Regions from separate parts of the Lysinibacillus sp. OF-1 genome, predicted to be linked through region 1. Evidence: riboswitches for the same ligand, from Rfam matches in the RefSeq annotation. Region 1 holds a riboswitch; each other region holds the start of a gene.
What was found. Region 1 has a riboswitch for S-adenosylmethionine ahead of NV349_RS08135 (YezD family protein). Riboswitches for the same ligand answer to the same signal wherever they lie in the genome.
Positions count from the first base shown of each region.

Region 1 (4,186 bases):
AAGCGACCATTACTTTCTTATTTAATTGATGAAGAGCATCTGCTAGTCCTACAGTAACCGTCGACTTCCCTTCACCTGCTGGTGTCGGACTAATAGCTGAAACTAGCACAACCTTTGCGTCCTCACCCTGAGCTGTAATTTTTAAAGGATCAATTTTTGCTTTGTAGCGTCCATACTGCTCAAGAGCATCCTCTGGAATACCCGCAGCATTGGCAATTTCCGTAATCGGTTTGATTACTGCTTGACTAGCGATTTCTAAATCTGATAATGGTTGATTTTTCGTTGTCATTTGGCATCCTACTTTCTATGTTGTTCATTTCCATTATAGTCTTAATTGTGAAAAAAAAGAAAGCCAGATACACAAGCATTTCGACAATCAATTGACATCTTTGTTCAATTCATGTATGTTCTAAGAGAAAATGCAATTTTTCACATTTTCTCAATGATAGCACAACTTAGTTAACTTTATTTTACATTCAAGCGCATTGGAGGCGAATGCTTATGCAACAGGGGATCGTAAAGTGGTTCAATAATGAAAAGGGTTATGGCTTTATTGAATGTGATGATGGAGAAGATGTATTTGTACATTTTACGGGCATCCAGGAGGAAGGCTTCCGTACACTTGAAGAAGGTCAGAAGGTGTCATTTGATGTTGTGGAAGGCAATCGAGGACCCCAGGCATCAAATGTTGTAAAATTATAAGCTCCAAAATTGAAAGTGGATGAGGTAGATGAATAGTGCTCAATCCGCTTTTTGACATGTTTGCACATAAAAATCCACTTCAACAATTGAAGTGGATTTTTAATTTATCTATTAATCCAATAAAAAGCACCTGGACAAACTAATGTTTCCTTTGTTCGGTGTGGATCTTTCAATGTTACACCGATGGGTCCTTCTTTTAAATGCCCTAACGTCATGGCAGATGCTGCCGTCTCCTCATAAAAATCCAAGCGCATATTTGGTAGCTGTAGTGACACAAATTGCTCATGCTGCTCGGAATCGGGTAGCTGTAATACCTTTTGCCAAAGCTGAACCGTCTCCTCCACATCCTTGACAAAAAACTGAATAGATTCCATTGTGATGGCTTGGTTTTCATCGATTGCACCACTAGCTTTTAATTGTGCCAAACGTTCCTCATCTTCATCTGCCCATTCAATTAAGAATGGAAAATCCAATGAAAGGTTGGGCATGCCAAAATGCAATAGCTTCCATTCTAGTGTCGTGCCATCTGGTCTTGTTCGGCTACAAGCATCGGGACCATATACTTCAAAGCCCAATGCACGCAATCGTTGACCCTCGTCTTCAATATTTTTGGTGCGCAAGGCAATTCGTGAAAATCCTTGGCGCTCACGATCACGTTTAAACGTATAATGTAGGGAATAAGGGTACAGAGCCGCTTGCTCAAATAAATCACGATCATAAATAGCGATTTGTTCAATATAGCTTAAGCCAAAATAGCTTAGCGTATTATAAGTCCCCCACATCGTGTGTTGACCACCGTTCACTGTACGGACATTTCGTTTATTGAAGAAAACCTTTATATTTTCTGGTGATTCTACTTGATGTACCAGATGATCAAAATATAAAGTCATGGCAATTCCCCTTTCTTTCCCCCATTAGCTTTACCTGGATGTTTAATTGATTTAAAATTTACTTAAGAAAAGGAGTTACTATATGGTATGAAAAAAAGTGCAATTTACCTACTAACTCCGTTAACTAATTTATGACTAACTATAAAGAGGTGATTTGAATGACAGATCAAGTAGCTGCTTTTAAATTGGCATTAGGTAACTATCCTACAGGTGTAACGGTTGTGACAGCATGTCATGAAACGAATCCAATTGGCTTAACAGTCAATTCTTTTGCATCTGTTTCCATTGACCCACTACTTATTTTATGGTCACTTGATAAAAAATCTCAGCTCCATTCTTACTTTATGGGTGCGGAAAAATTCGCTGTCAATATTTTAGCGAGTAATCAAGAGCATTTATGTACATTATTTGCAAGTAAAGTCCCGGATCGCTTTGCTCAAGCTAAATGGTCTACTTCTACTTTTGGGCTACCGATTTTACATGATACAGCAGCTATTTTACAATGTAAATCATTTCAGCAAATAGATGCAGGCGATCATACTATTTTTATTGGGCAAGTGCTAGACATTACAAATTCTCAAAAAGAACCCCTTCTCTATCATCGTCGTCATATCGGTCCAATTCCAAAAAGCTTTTATAGCTAATTTCCATAAAAAAGAGCCACTTGTAAGCAATGGAAACCATGCTTATTAGTGGCCTTTTCACATCGTTCAACTGAAATGAGCATTATTTCTTCTGTGGAAATCTCTGCTTTTCAAGCCTATTAATTTGCACAATCACACCATCTTGAATCGTAATATTCACTTCACCAAATTCAAGATTTTGAATTGCCTTAGCAATTGCCTCTAATTTTTTATCATCTACCTTTGCCGATTGAGCCATACGATACACCCCCTCTTTATTCTCCTAGTTGTACAAAAGAGGCCAACGCATCAAACCGATTGATAGCCCCTCCTATCTCTCAGACACCATCTGTTGGATTTGGCACCTATCTTCTCGGTTGCCGAGGCTTCATGGGGCCAAGTCCCTCCACCTCTCTTGATAAGAGTACTGCGTTTCTTGAAAATAATTCTATAATTCTGTTATCCGAATGTCAATATAAAATATTAGAAAACCTAGCTGAATACTTTGTAATAGCATCCTCTCTGTTACAATTCACTCATAATCCTATCGTATTGTATGCTATGTCAGTCTATCTAACCACAATGGCAAAGAAAAAAACTGTGTAGAAGTATGACCTTCTCCACAGTTCATCACGTTATTCCCTATGCAAACATTCCATTAAAGTTTGTGCTGTCTGTTGCTTGCCCATCACCTTAATTGATTGTCCCTCAGCAGGCACGATCCAATGAGGCTCATCCCCGCCATATAAAGACTGCGAGCTATTTGCAACCATAAATTGAGCATGCGCGGCTTCCATACGCAGTCTTGCACGAGCGAGTAAAAAATCCTCATCATTTGTAGCTTCTAGCTTAAAGCCCACTAGCGTTACATTCGGTTGCCAGCCCTTGATTTGCCCTAATACTTTTGGTGCCTTTTTAAAATGGATAATAGGTGGTTCGTCAGAAGGCATTTTCCCCGCTTCCTCCATTAAATTACCGGATTGATCATAAACCTTGTCAATAACCCAATCGGAGCCAGCAGCAGCCATAATAACAATATCGACTTGTTGTAGCTGAACCGCATGACGTACCTTTTCTCCTAAATCCTCAATACCTTCAAATTTTACCAATGTCATTTTGTCGTGATTTGCTGGAAGCTGTGCAAAGTAGCCATGCATATATATTACATTCGCACCCTTAGCCAATGCGGCCTCTGCTAAATAACAGCCCATTGTCCCTTTTGATAAATTCGTGTGCCCTCGTACACGATCCCATTTTTCAAGTGTTCCCCCACTTGTAATGAGTACGGTTTTGCCTTGTAATGTCCCCATACACTCACCTATTTTCTACAATATATACAAATACTATTTTAACGTAATGTAAGGATGTGCTTCAATAGCCACAATCATAGCGTACTATTTTGCTCTTTTAACCAAGCACTTAATATTTCCGCAAATTTCTTAGTAACAGGGGAAGCATGGTGCTTCATCGCAATTCCAATGGTACGGTAGCCTCCTTGCTTTAGCGGGATTGCTTTTAACGTTGATGGTAAATGTTGAATGACCAATTGAGGCAAAATACTAATGCCTAAATGATGGGAAATCATTGAAAGAATCCCTACCTCCTCAGAAAGCTCAAAGCGAATATGGGGCTTTACATGATATTGCTCCAACAGTACCTTTACATCATTTGTCCCTTTATAGGAAGTCATGATAAAAGGCATATCTTCTAGGTCAACAATATCAATTTCTGTCTTATGAAATAAAGGGCTTTTATCCGAAACAATACATAATAAAGGGTCTTGTTGTAATTCCATAAATTGATATTGCTCTGATTTTTGACCATTCAAGAATCCTACCTCGACTTCCCCACTTAGCAGCCATTGTTCAATTTCGTAATAATCTCCCTCTCGTAACTCTACTTGTATCCCTGGAAATTGATGATCCATAATACGAACAATTTCTGGCATCCAATTCGAGGAAATACTTGAAA
Region 1 is NZ_CP102798.1:1,717,267-1,721,452, reverse strand. It holds gene NV349_RS08155 (formate--tetrahydrofolate ligase) at 1-289, opposite strand, end outside; gene NV349_RS08150 (cold-shock protein) at 502-702, shown strand; gene NV349_RS08145 (VOC family protein) at 807-1,592, opposite strand; gene NV349_RS08140 (flavin reductase family protein) at 1,751-2,236, shown strand; gene NV349_RS08135 (YezD family protein) at 2,319-2,474, opposite strand; SAM riboswitch class I at 2,544-2,640, opposite strand; gene NV349_RS08130 (phosphopantothenoylcysteine decarboxylase domain-containing protein) at 2,851-3,525, opposite strand; gene NV349_RS08125 (LysR family transcriptional regulator) at 3,600-4,186, opposite strand, start outside.

Region 2 (4,186 bases), 2.0 Mb from region 1:
ACTACTAGCCCTTTTAAGCGTGTCAAAGAGCAACGTCTTCTCCCCTTTTCGCAATGTCGTAGACTGCTAGAAGCCATTTATCAGAACCGTCTAGCGGAGGATGAGCACACCATCTTTGAGCAGCATGTACACTTTCAAGAGCTGATGTTATTGCTCTTACATCAAACAATACCCAAGCTGGTGCAAAAAAATGATCGTCAATCTGTTGAGCAATCCATTAACTATTTGCATAAACATTTTGAAAAAGAGTGGACTGTCGAGCAGTTGGCAGAGCTAGCTGATGTTCCAAGATGGAATTATACCCGTATGTTCAAAGAGATTACAGGGCAAATCCCTCTTCACTATTTAAATAACATTCGCATTGAAAAAGCCAAGCAATTATTAATGACAACAAATGATCGGGTATTTGAAATTAGTCAGTCTATCGGATTTAATAATGAGTATTATTTCAATCGTCGTTTTAAAGAACATGTCGGCATCTCTCCAGGACAATATCGAAGAAACCAAAGCAGCAATCTACGTGTATTTGCACCATTCTTAGAAGATTTCTTTGTCGCCCTTGGGATTACACCAATTGCTCAATTCAGTCATCCAAAATGGGGAAAACAAGACTATTTAGGTCTACAAGAAGTGCCTGATATCGATGTACAAAATGGAGAAATGGATCGACTCCTTCACTATAAACCAACATTAATTATGCTAGATGCAGGTATAGAGCGATGGGAATCCTGTCATCATTTAAATGAAGTAGCTCCCATCTGTCATATCTCACATCCTGGAGAGAACTGGCAGTCTACTTTGTTTAAGATTGCTGATTTAACAGGAAAAACCGCCTTGATGCAAGACGTGATCCTACAATATGAGGATAAGGTACAGCAAGCAAAAGGAATTCTTAGTAAATCCGTTTATGGGCAAAGTGTGGCATTTCTTCGCATTTCAGCCATTGGCATTACTCTATATGCGGGTCCTGAATGTGGCTATACGGGGCCAATTTTATATCGTGACCTCGGTTTAATGCCACATCCACTTGTCTGGAGTATTCCGCACAATCAACGTAAAGCACCACTGACATTTGATCAATTGCTGCAATTAGATGCGGATCATTTATTTATTACTTTTGATAAACAACATTCCATTTACGAGAACGAGGAGCGTACGATTTTAAAAACTTCTATGTGGAAAAATCTAGCTGCAGTTAAAACCAACTGTGTATATGAAGTGGATTTTTTAACATGGATGAATTACGGTATTCTGTCTCATAGTAAAAAAATTGATGATGTCTTACATGTTCTCGGCTAAAAGAGGAAGCTCACTTTGGCTTCCTTTTTAAATGATTAGGACAGACATTGCACTGCAAAATAACACCTAAAGACGTTTAGCTACATAAGATAAGATATCAGCTATAGGATAGGAGGAATTACATTGTATTACAATCCTTATCCGTACTTTGTTCATCCTTATCATTACCCAACGTCGCCACTTGCCCAGCAGCTTGCCGTTAGACCTATTCCTCAACATTTAGCAATGCCGAACACTACCCCCTTTCCACCTGTCGACACACATAAATTAAAAATGTCAGCTACACGGATAAAGGCGATCATGCAACAGGCTCAATTGCTTACGGATAAAATTGATAGCTCTCAACAATTTGCACATGATCTAATGAATGCTGCACAGCTTTCAAATAAAACAGAGGTTGATAAATTAATCACATCAACAGGCATTACGATGAAATTTGATGCAAATTATACACCAGACAATTTCAGAATACGTCTTATGGATAATGGTTGTTGTGGCATAACCATAAATTTAAGTTGGTAAAAAAATTTACCCTTATATCTCTATCGAACTTGTAAACTATAAAATTCTATGCTAAAGTGTTTTTATTATTATTTCTGAAAATTCTTATATCACTTTTCTTATCGAGAGAGACGGAGGGATTGGCCCGATGAAGTCTCAGCAACCAGCTCAACAGTATGGTGCTAATTCCAATTGGCAAAATTTTAAGCCTGAAAGATGAGAAGAAGAACTACCGTTGCTTATTCTGGAGTCCTCTTCTAAGGGGACTCTTTTTTATGTTCTACTAATTTTAACAGAAAGCAGTGAAATCAATGTCAAACCAACTTTTACAAGCATTACAATTATTAAAATCAAAACAATGGGTTGATTTAACACATACATTCGGCCCTAATTCCCCACATTTTTTTATGTTTGAAGATGCTAAATTTGAAACATTATTCTCTCATGATGACGGGTTCTTCGCACAACAATTCACGTTCCCAGGACAATATGGCACACATATCGACCCACCCATTCATTTTGTGCGAGACTCCCGCTATCTAGAAGAATTAGAACTAAAAGAACTAGTTCTTCCTCTTGTCGTTATTGATAAATCACGAGAAGCTGCTAGCAATCATGACTTCTCGCTAAGTGTGCAAGATATTTTTGATTTTGAAGCACAACATGGAGTAATTGAAGCAGGTACCTTTGTAGCGCTACGTACGGATTGGAGTAAGCGCTGGCCAGATAAAGAGGCATTTAGTAACCAAGATATGGATGGACATAACCATATACCAGGCTGGGGCTTAGAGGCATTACAATTTTTATTGAAGGAACGTCAAATAAGTGCACTTGGCCATGAAACATTTGATACTGATTCAGCCGCTGATTTTCACAAAAATGGTAAGCTAGACGGCGAATACTTCGTGCTTGAACAAAACATCTATCAAATTGAGTTGATGACTAACTTGGACAAGCTACCTGCGAAGGGGGCAATTATCTTCAATATCGTCCCTAAGCCTGAAAAGGCATCTGGATTCCCTGTACGCTCATTTGCTATTTTGCCATAACACAAAGGTCTGTACGATTCATATGTTGAATCATACAGACCTTTATTTTCGTATATTTCTTTTTTTGAATAGATAGTAAACGATGAGCATTACGAGGCCAAACAATAGGATGAGATAAATACTATAATGGGATAAATAATAACCAACAAACCGCCACTTCTCCCCAAGCATCCTCCCTAACGTTATAAATGTGAAAGTCCAGATAAATGCCCCTGTATAGGCAAAAAAAGCAAACTTTCTATATGGATAATTATTAATTGCCGCAATATAGGCTGTCAGATGTCGTACACCAGGTATAAAATAGCCTATTAATAATAAAGTTGGCCCAATTTTAGTAAACAGTTGTTTTGTAAAATCAATTTTTTGCTCCGTAATATGAATTTTGGGTCCATATTTCTGCAATAATGGTAAGCCAAAACGATAGCCGATATAGTAGCTTAAGGTAATACCGCCAACTGCACCAATCATTGCACTTACTAAAGCGGGAATGTGTTCAAGGCTTTCTATATAAACGCTGTAGCCAACATATGTTAGAAAGACCTCATCAGGAAGTGGCAACCCAACAATGCCTCCAATTAGGATCACGATAATACCCAAATACCCGTAATGTTCAATTAGAGATTGCACATGATGTGCCATATAACATCCCACCCAAAATTTATTAAAACGCATTGATTAACAAGTTCCTTCAATAGATCTAAGAGAACCTGAGGCATCGACTTTAAGACCTTCAGCAGCTTTATATCATTTGAAACTGCCGTAAAGCAAAGTCAATACCACCTTCAGTGGAACTCTTTGTAACAAAATTCGCAACTGCTTTTAGAGCTGCACTACCATTTCCCATAGCAATACCTAGCCCTACATGCTCTAACATATCAATATCATTATCCCCATCTCCAAAAGCAATAGCATTTTCAGGATCAATGTTAAAATGGTCTAGTACCGCTTTAACAGCTATCGATTTGGCAACATCCTGCTGTAATACATTCACAATATAAGGATGCCATCGCTGCCAAAATATATGCGGAAATTGGCTAGCATATCTTTTTTCAGCCTCCTCATCTGCATATAGACACATGAGAAAAACTTCTTCATCCACAATTTTTTCATTCACAACCGGAAAATTTCGTAAAGATAGAGTTGCCTGCATCGCATTGAAAGCAGCTGGATGCTGAATGCCATTCATCGATAGTTGCTCTGTAAAAAATGTGAGGCTATGCTGCTGTTCACGTGCAAAAGCTTGTACATTTTGAATTATGTATGATTAAATCCTTGTGTTTCACATATGCCCCATTTGCTGTAATAAAGGTTTCAATCCCTAGCGCTTGTATCTCCTG
Region 2 is NZ_CP102798.1:4,420,140-4,424,325, forward strand. It holds gene NV349_RS21665 (helix-turn-helix domain-containing protein) at 1-1,299, shown strand, start outside; gene NV349_RS21670 (YuzC family spore coat inner layer protein) at 1,423-1,821, shown strand; SAM riboswitch class I at 1,917-2,023, shown strand; gene NV349_RS21675 (cyclase family protein) at 2,112-2,849, shown strand; gene NV349_RS21680 (DedA family protein) at 2,892-3,488, opposite strand; partial or broken gene NV349_RS21685 (Cof-type HAD-IIB family hydrolase) at 3,589-4,186, opposite strand, start outside.
Region 2: another riboswitch for S-adenosylmethionine. It lies ahead of NV349_RS21675 (cyclase family protein); the one in region 1 lies ahead of NV349_RS08135 (YezD family protein).

Region 3 (4,186 bases), 1.2 Mb from region 1:
GTCTAGTTTGTCTGTTAATCCAACAATTTCAGCATATTTAGCCACACGGTTTTTTACCTCTTTCTCGTTATAGCCAAGTAGCTTTAAAGGAACAGCAATATTATGGTAAACGGTTGCCGTTTTTAATAGATTAAAATGTTGGAAAATCATTCCGATTTTTTGGCGTGTTTGCCGTAATTCATGAAGAGAAAGGGCAGTAATGTCCACATTGTCGATTAACACTTTTCCAGCTGTAGGTCGCTCTAGTAGATTGACGCAACGAATGAGTGTACTTTTACCTGCACCACTATAGCCAATCACACCATGAATTTGTCCTTTTTTTACATGGAGATTGATTCCATCTACAGCCTTAATGATGTCTTTTTTCGTCTTATATTCTTTTGAGATATTTTGTAATTGAATCATCCGATTGATTGCTCCTTTCTCAAGCTCCTAAAAAGCAAGAATCTGCTCGTTTTCCATAGAGGAATTTCGGCAGATTCTTCAGCTACTAGAAGCTTCCTGAATGTATTACCAGCTAGGGATTACTGAACCTTTGAATTCTTCTTCAATGAATTGACGTACTTCATCAGATTGGTAAGCCTCAACGAACTTTTTAATTGTTGGGTCATTTTCATTTTCTGCACGTACCACAATATAGTTCACATATGGAGAGTCAGTAGATTCTAAAAGAATAGCGTCATCTTTAGGATTAATGCCAGCTTCCAATGCGAAGTTTGTATTAATAGCTGCTACATCTACTTCACTAAGCTGCTTAGGAATTTGAGCTGCCTCTAATTCGATGAATTTTAAATTCTTTTTGTTTTCTTCTACATCACGGATAGAGGCTGTTAAATCTGCCCCATCTTTTAATTTTATATAGCCTGCTTCCTGTAAAACAAAGAGGGCACGAGCACCATTTGTTGGGTCATTTGGTAAACCAAATGTTGCACCATCCGGAATGTCATCAAAGGATTTATATTTTTCAGAGTAAATACCCATTGGATTTAAAATCGTTTTGCCTACTGTTACTAAATCTGTATCATGATCTTTATTAAACGTATCGAGGAAAGGCTCGTGTTGATAGCTATTCGCATCAAGATCACCTTCAGATAAGGATGTATTAGGTAAAACATAATCAGAAAATGATTTAAGCTCTACTTCTAGCCCATTTTCTTTGGCTACTTTCGCTGCAACTTCTGCGATTTGTTCGTGTGGACCAGACGTGACACCTACGACGATTTTATTTTCATTAATTGCTTCAGCTTGACCTTTACTCTCTTCTTTAGAGCCACAACCTGCTAGAGCTGCTGCTAATGTAAGACTTGCAAAACCTACTAAAAATTTATTTTTCTTTTTCATGAAAACTACCTCCAAGATTGTTTTTATCGGTTTTTGAAAATAAAAAAACTCTCTTACAAACTAAGAGAGGCTCATGAAAAAATGTCCTCTCTTATCTATCAAACGATAATCGTTTGCAGGATTTAGCACCTTCCTTCTAAAAGGAGGTTGCCGAGCTTCATAGGGCCAGTCCCTCAGCTACTCTTGATAAGAGATTTATCATATTTTTTTGTAATTCCGATAGAACTAATATAATTTATAGGTTATAGTAAGTCAATAAATATTTTTTAAATTTTTTATATTATTATAATATTTCGTCATGAAAGAGGGATAGCAATGTCTGTAAGAGTTAATTATGGTATAGGTTCATTTGGCAAGGTTGTAAGTGCTCGATTGCTAATGGGTACAGACATTATTGAAGGAATGGAGGCACTTTGTGAGGAGAACCATATTGAGTCAGCAACAATTGTTAGCTGTATAGGTAGCCTTCAAAAGAGTAGCTTTGTTTATTTAGTACCTGATGAAACATCACAGATTAACGTAAGTTTTAGCGATGTCATAAAAAAAGAGGGGCCACTTGAATTGATCCAAGGCTCTGGCGTAGTATGTAAGCGCGATGGGGGATATGAAACACATTTCCATGGTTCTATGAGTGATCAATGGGGCATCGTGTCAGGGGGGCATTTAATGAAGAGGGGGAACCCTGTTATTACGGCTGACATAGTGCTAGCTGAGGTTCAAGGCATCCAGCACTTTCGAAAATTTGATGAAGAAACAGGCCATGTTCAATTTTATCCATTAGAACACGGTTTACAGCAGCCAAGGAAAATTGAAAAATAGCGAAAATGATACTAACTTTTTCTTTTCACTGAGCTGAATGTTCCTTCCTGAATTAAAAAATGTTAGACCGAGCTTATAATCGGTCTAACATTTTTACTTTTGTCCCAGCCTCATGTCATGGTTAAGGGTTGAATAATTGTAATTGTTCGATTCTATGGATTGCTTCACGTAAGCGTTCCTCGCTAACAAGTAAACCAACACGGATATAGCCTTCGCCATATCGGCCGAAGCCATTGCCTGCTGCTACAGCGATATCAGCCTTTTCCAATAATAAATCGGCAAACTGCTCGCTAGTATAGCCGAATGGTACAGGGAGCCATGCGAAGAAGGAGCCTTTTGGAGCCGTTACATGCCAACCAATTCTTTGAGCTTCTTCAATGAGTACATTGCGGCGACCTTCATAGGTAGCTCGCAGTTCATCCACACATTCTTGGGAAGCTGTAAGTGCCGTTGCTGCTGCTTGTTGAATAGCAGGGAATTGACTACAAAACAGATGATCCTGAATTAGATTAATGGCAGCAATAATGTCGGCATTACCGACAGCGAAGCCTATACGCCAGCCTGCCATATTATAAGTTTTGGAGAGTGTGTACATTTCAATTCCTACTTCTTTTGCACCCTCAGCTTGTAGGAAGCTAATAGGTTTATTACCGTCAAATCCTATTGCCCCATAAGCAAAATCATGTGATACGATAATATTGTGTTCCTTCGCAAAGCGAACGGTCTCTTCAAAAAATGCAAGTGTTGCTGTACCACCTGTAGGGTTGTTCGGGTAATTTAGGTAAAGTAGCTTCGCCTTCTCTTTCACTTCATCAGGTAATGCATGATAATTAGGTAAGAAATCATTTGCAGCTAAAAGTGGCATCACTTCAAAATGGACATCACCTAATACGACACCTGATAAGTAATCTGGATAGCCAGGGTCTGGTAAGAGCATTGTATCACCTGGATTTAATACGGCTAAAGGTAGCTCAACGAGTCCAATTTTTGTCCCGCCAAGAATCGCTACCTCTGTGTCAGGATTTAGATTCACATTATATTCACGTTTATAATAGTCGACAGCTGCTTGGCGTAATTCAGCGATACCGCGAAATGGTGAATATTTGTGATTTTGTGGATTTTCAGCCGCCTCCTGTAATGCTTGAATGATATGAGGGGGCGTTGGTTGATCGGGATTTCCTTGACCAAGATTAATGACATCGCGACCTTCTTCTAAGGCATTATTTACTTTTTGAACTAACGCTGCAAAAAATTGAGTGGGTAGTTGCTGTAGTTTTTTAGAGAATTCCATGCATGATCACCCTTTTCAGAATATAATAATTATTATTGAAGAATATGAAGCAAATAGTATTACTTTTTTTGTTAATTGTCTAGAGGAGGAATGGCTATGAAAATCGGTTGTATTCAATTAAATGTTGGCTTTGGCAAAGTAGAAGAAAATTTTGCACGAGCTGAGGACAAGATTCGAGAAGTGGCAAAAAAAGGAGCAGAAATCATTGTGCTGCCTGAAATGTGGAATACAGGCTATGCGTTAGAGAAGCTGCCTGAACTAGCGGATGTCGATGGTGAACGTACGAAATCCTTCTTGGCTGAATTAGCACAGGAACTTGGTGTACATATTGTAGGTGGTTCTGTTTCAACGAAGAAAGGCGACAAATTTTATAATACGATGTATACATTAGATCGCAATGGAGAACTTGTAGGGGAATATAGCAAAGCACATCTTTTCCGTTTAATGGATGAGCATCTCTACTTAGAAGCAGGGGATGAAATGAATCGATTTGCTCTAGGAGATATTGAAGCTGCTGGGGTCATTTGTTATGATATTCGTTTCCCAGAATGGTTACGTGCACACGCATTACAAGGAGCAAAGGTATTATTTGTACCAGCCCAGTGGCCAACACCAAGGATTGATCATTGGAAAACATTGCTGCAAGCTCGTGCGATTGAGAACCAATGTTTTGTAATAGCAGTTAATCGCATTTCAAAAAAGGTAGAAAACTTTAATGGCCAATCGATGATTATA
Region 3 is NZ_CP102798.1:495,651-499,836, forward strand. It holds gene NV349_RS02360 (methionine ABC transporter ATP-binding protein) at 1-405, opposite strand, end outside; gene NV349_RS02365 (MetQ/NlpA family ABC transporter substrate-binding protein) at 511-1,341, opposite strand; SAM riboswitch class I at 1,430-1,534, opposite strand; gene NV349_RS02370 (PPC domain-containing DNA-binding protein) at 1,657-2,160, shown strand; gene NV349_RS02375 (pyridoxal phosphate-dependent aminotransferase) at 2,282-3,451, opposite strand; gene NV349_RS02380 (carbon-nitrogen family hydrolase) at 3,548-4,186, shown strand, end outside.
Region 3: another riboswitch for S-adenosylmethionine. It lies ahead of NV349_RS02365 (MetQ/NlpA family ABC transporter substrate-binding protein); the one in region 1 lies ahead of NV349_RS08135 (YezD family protein).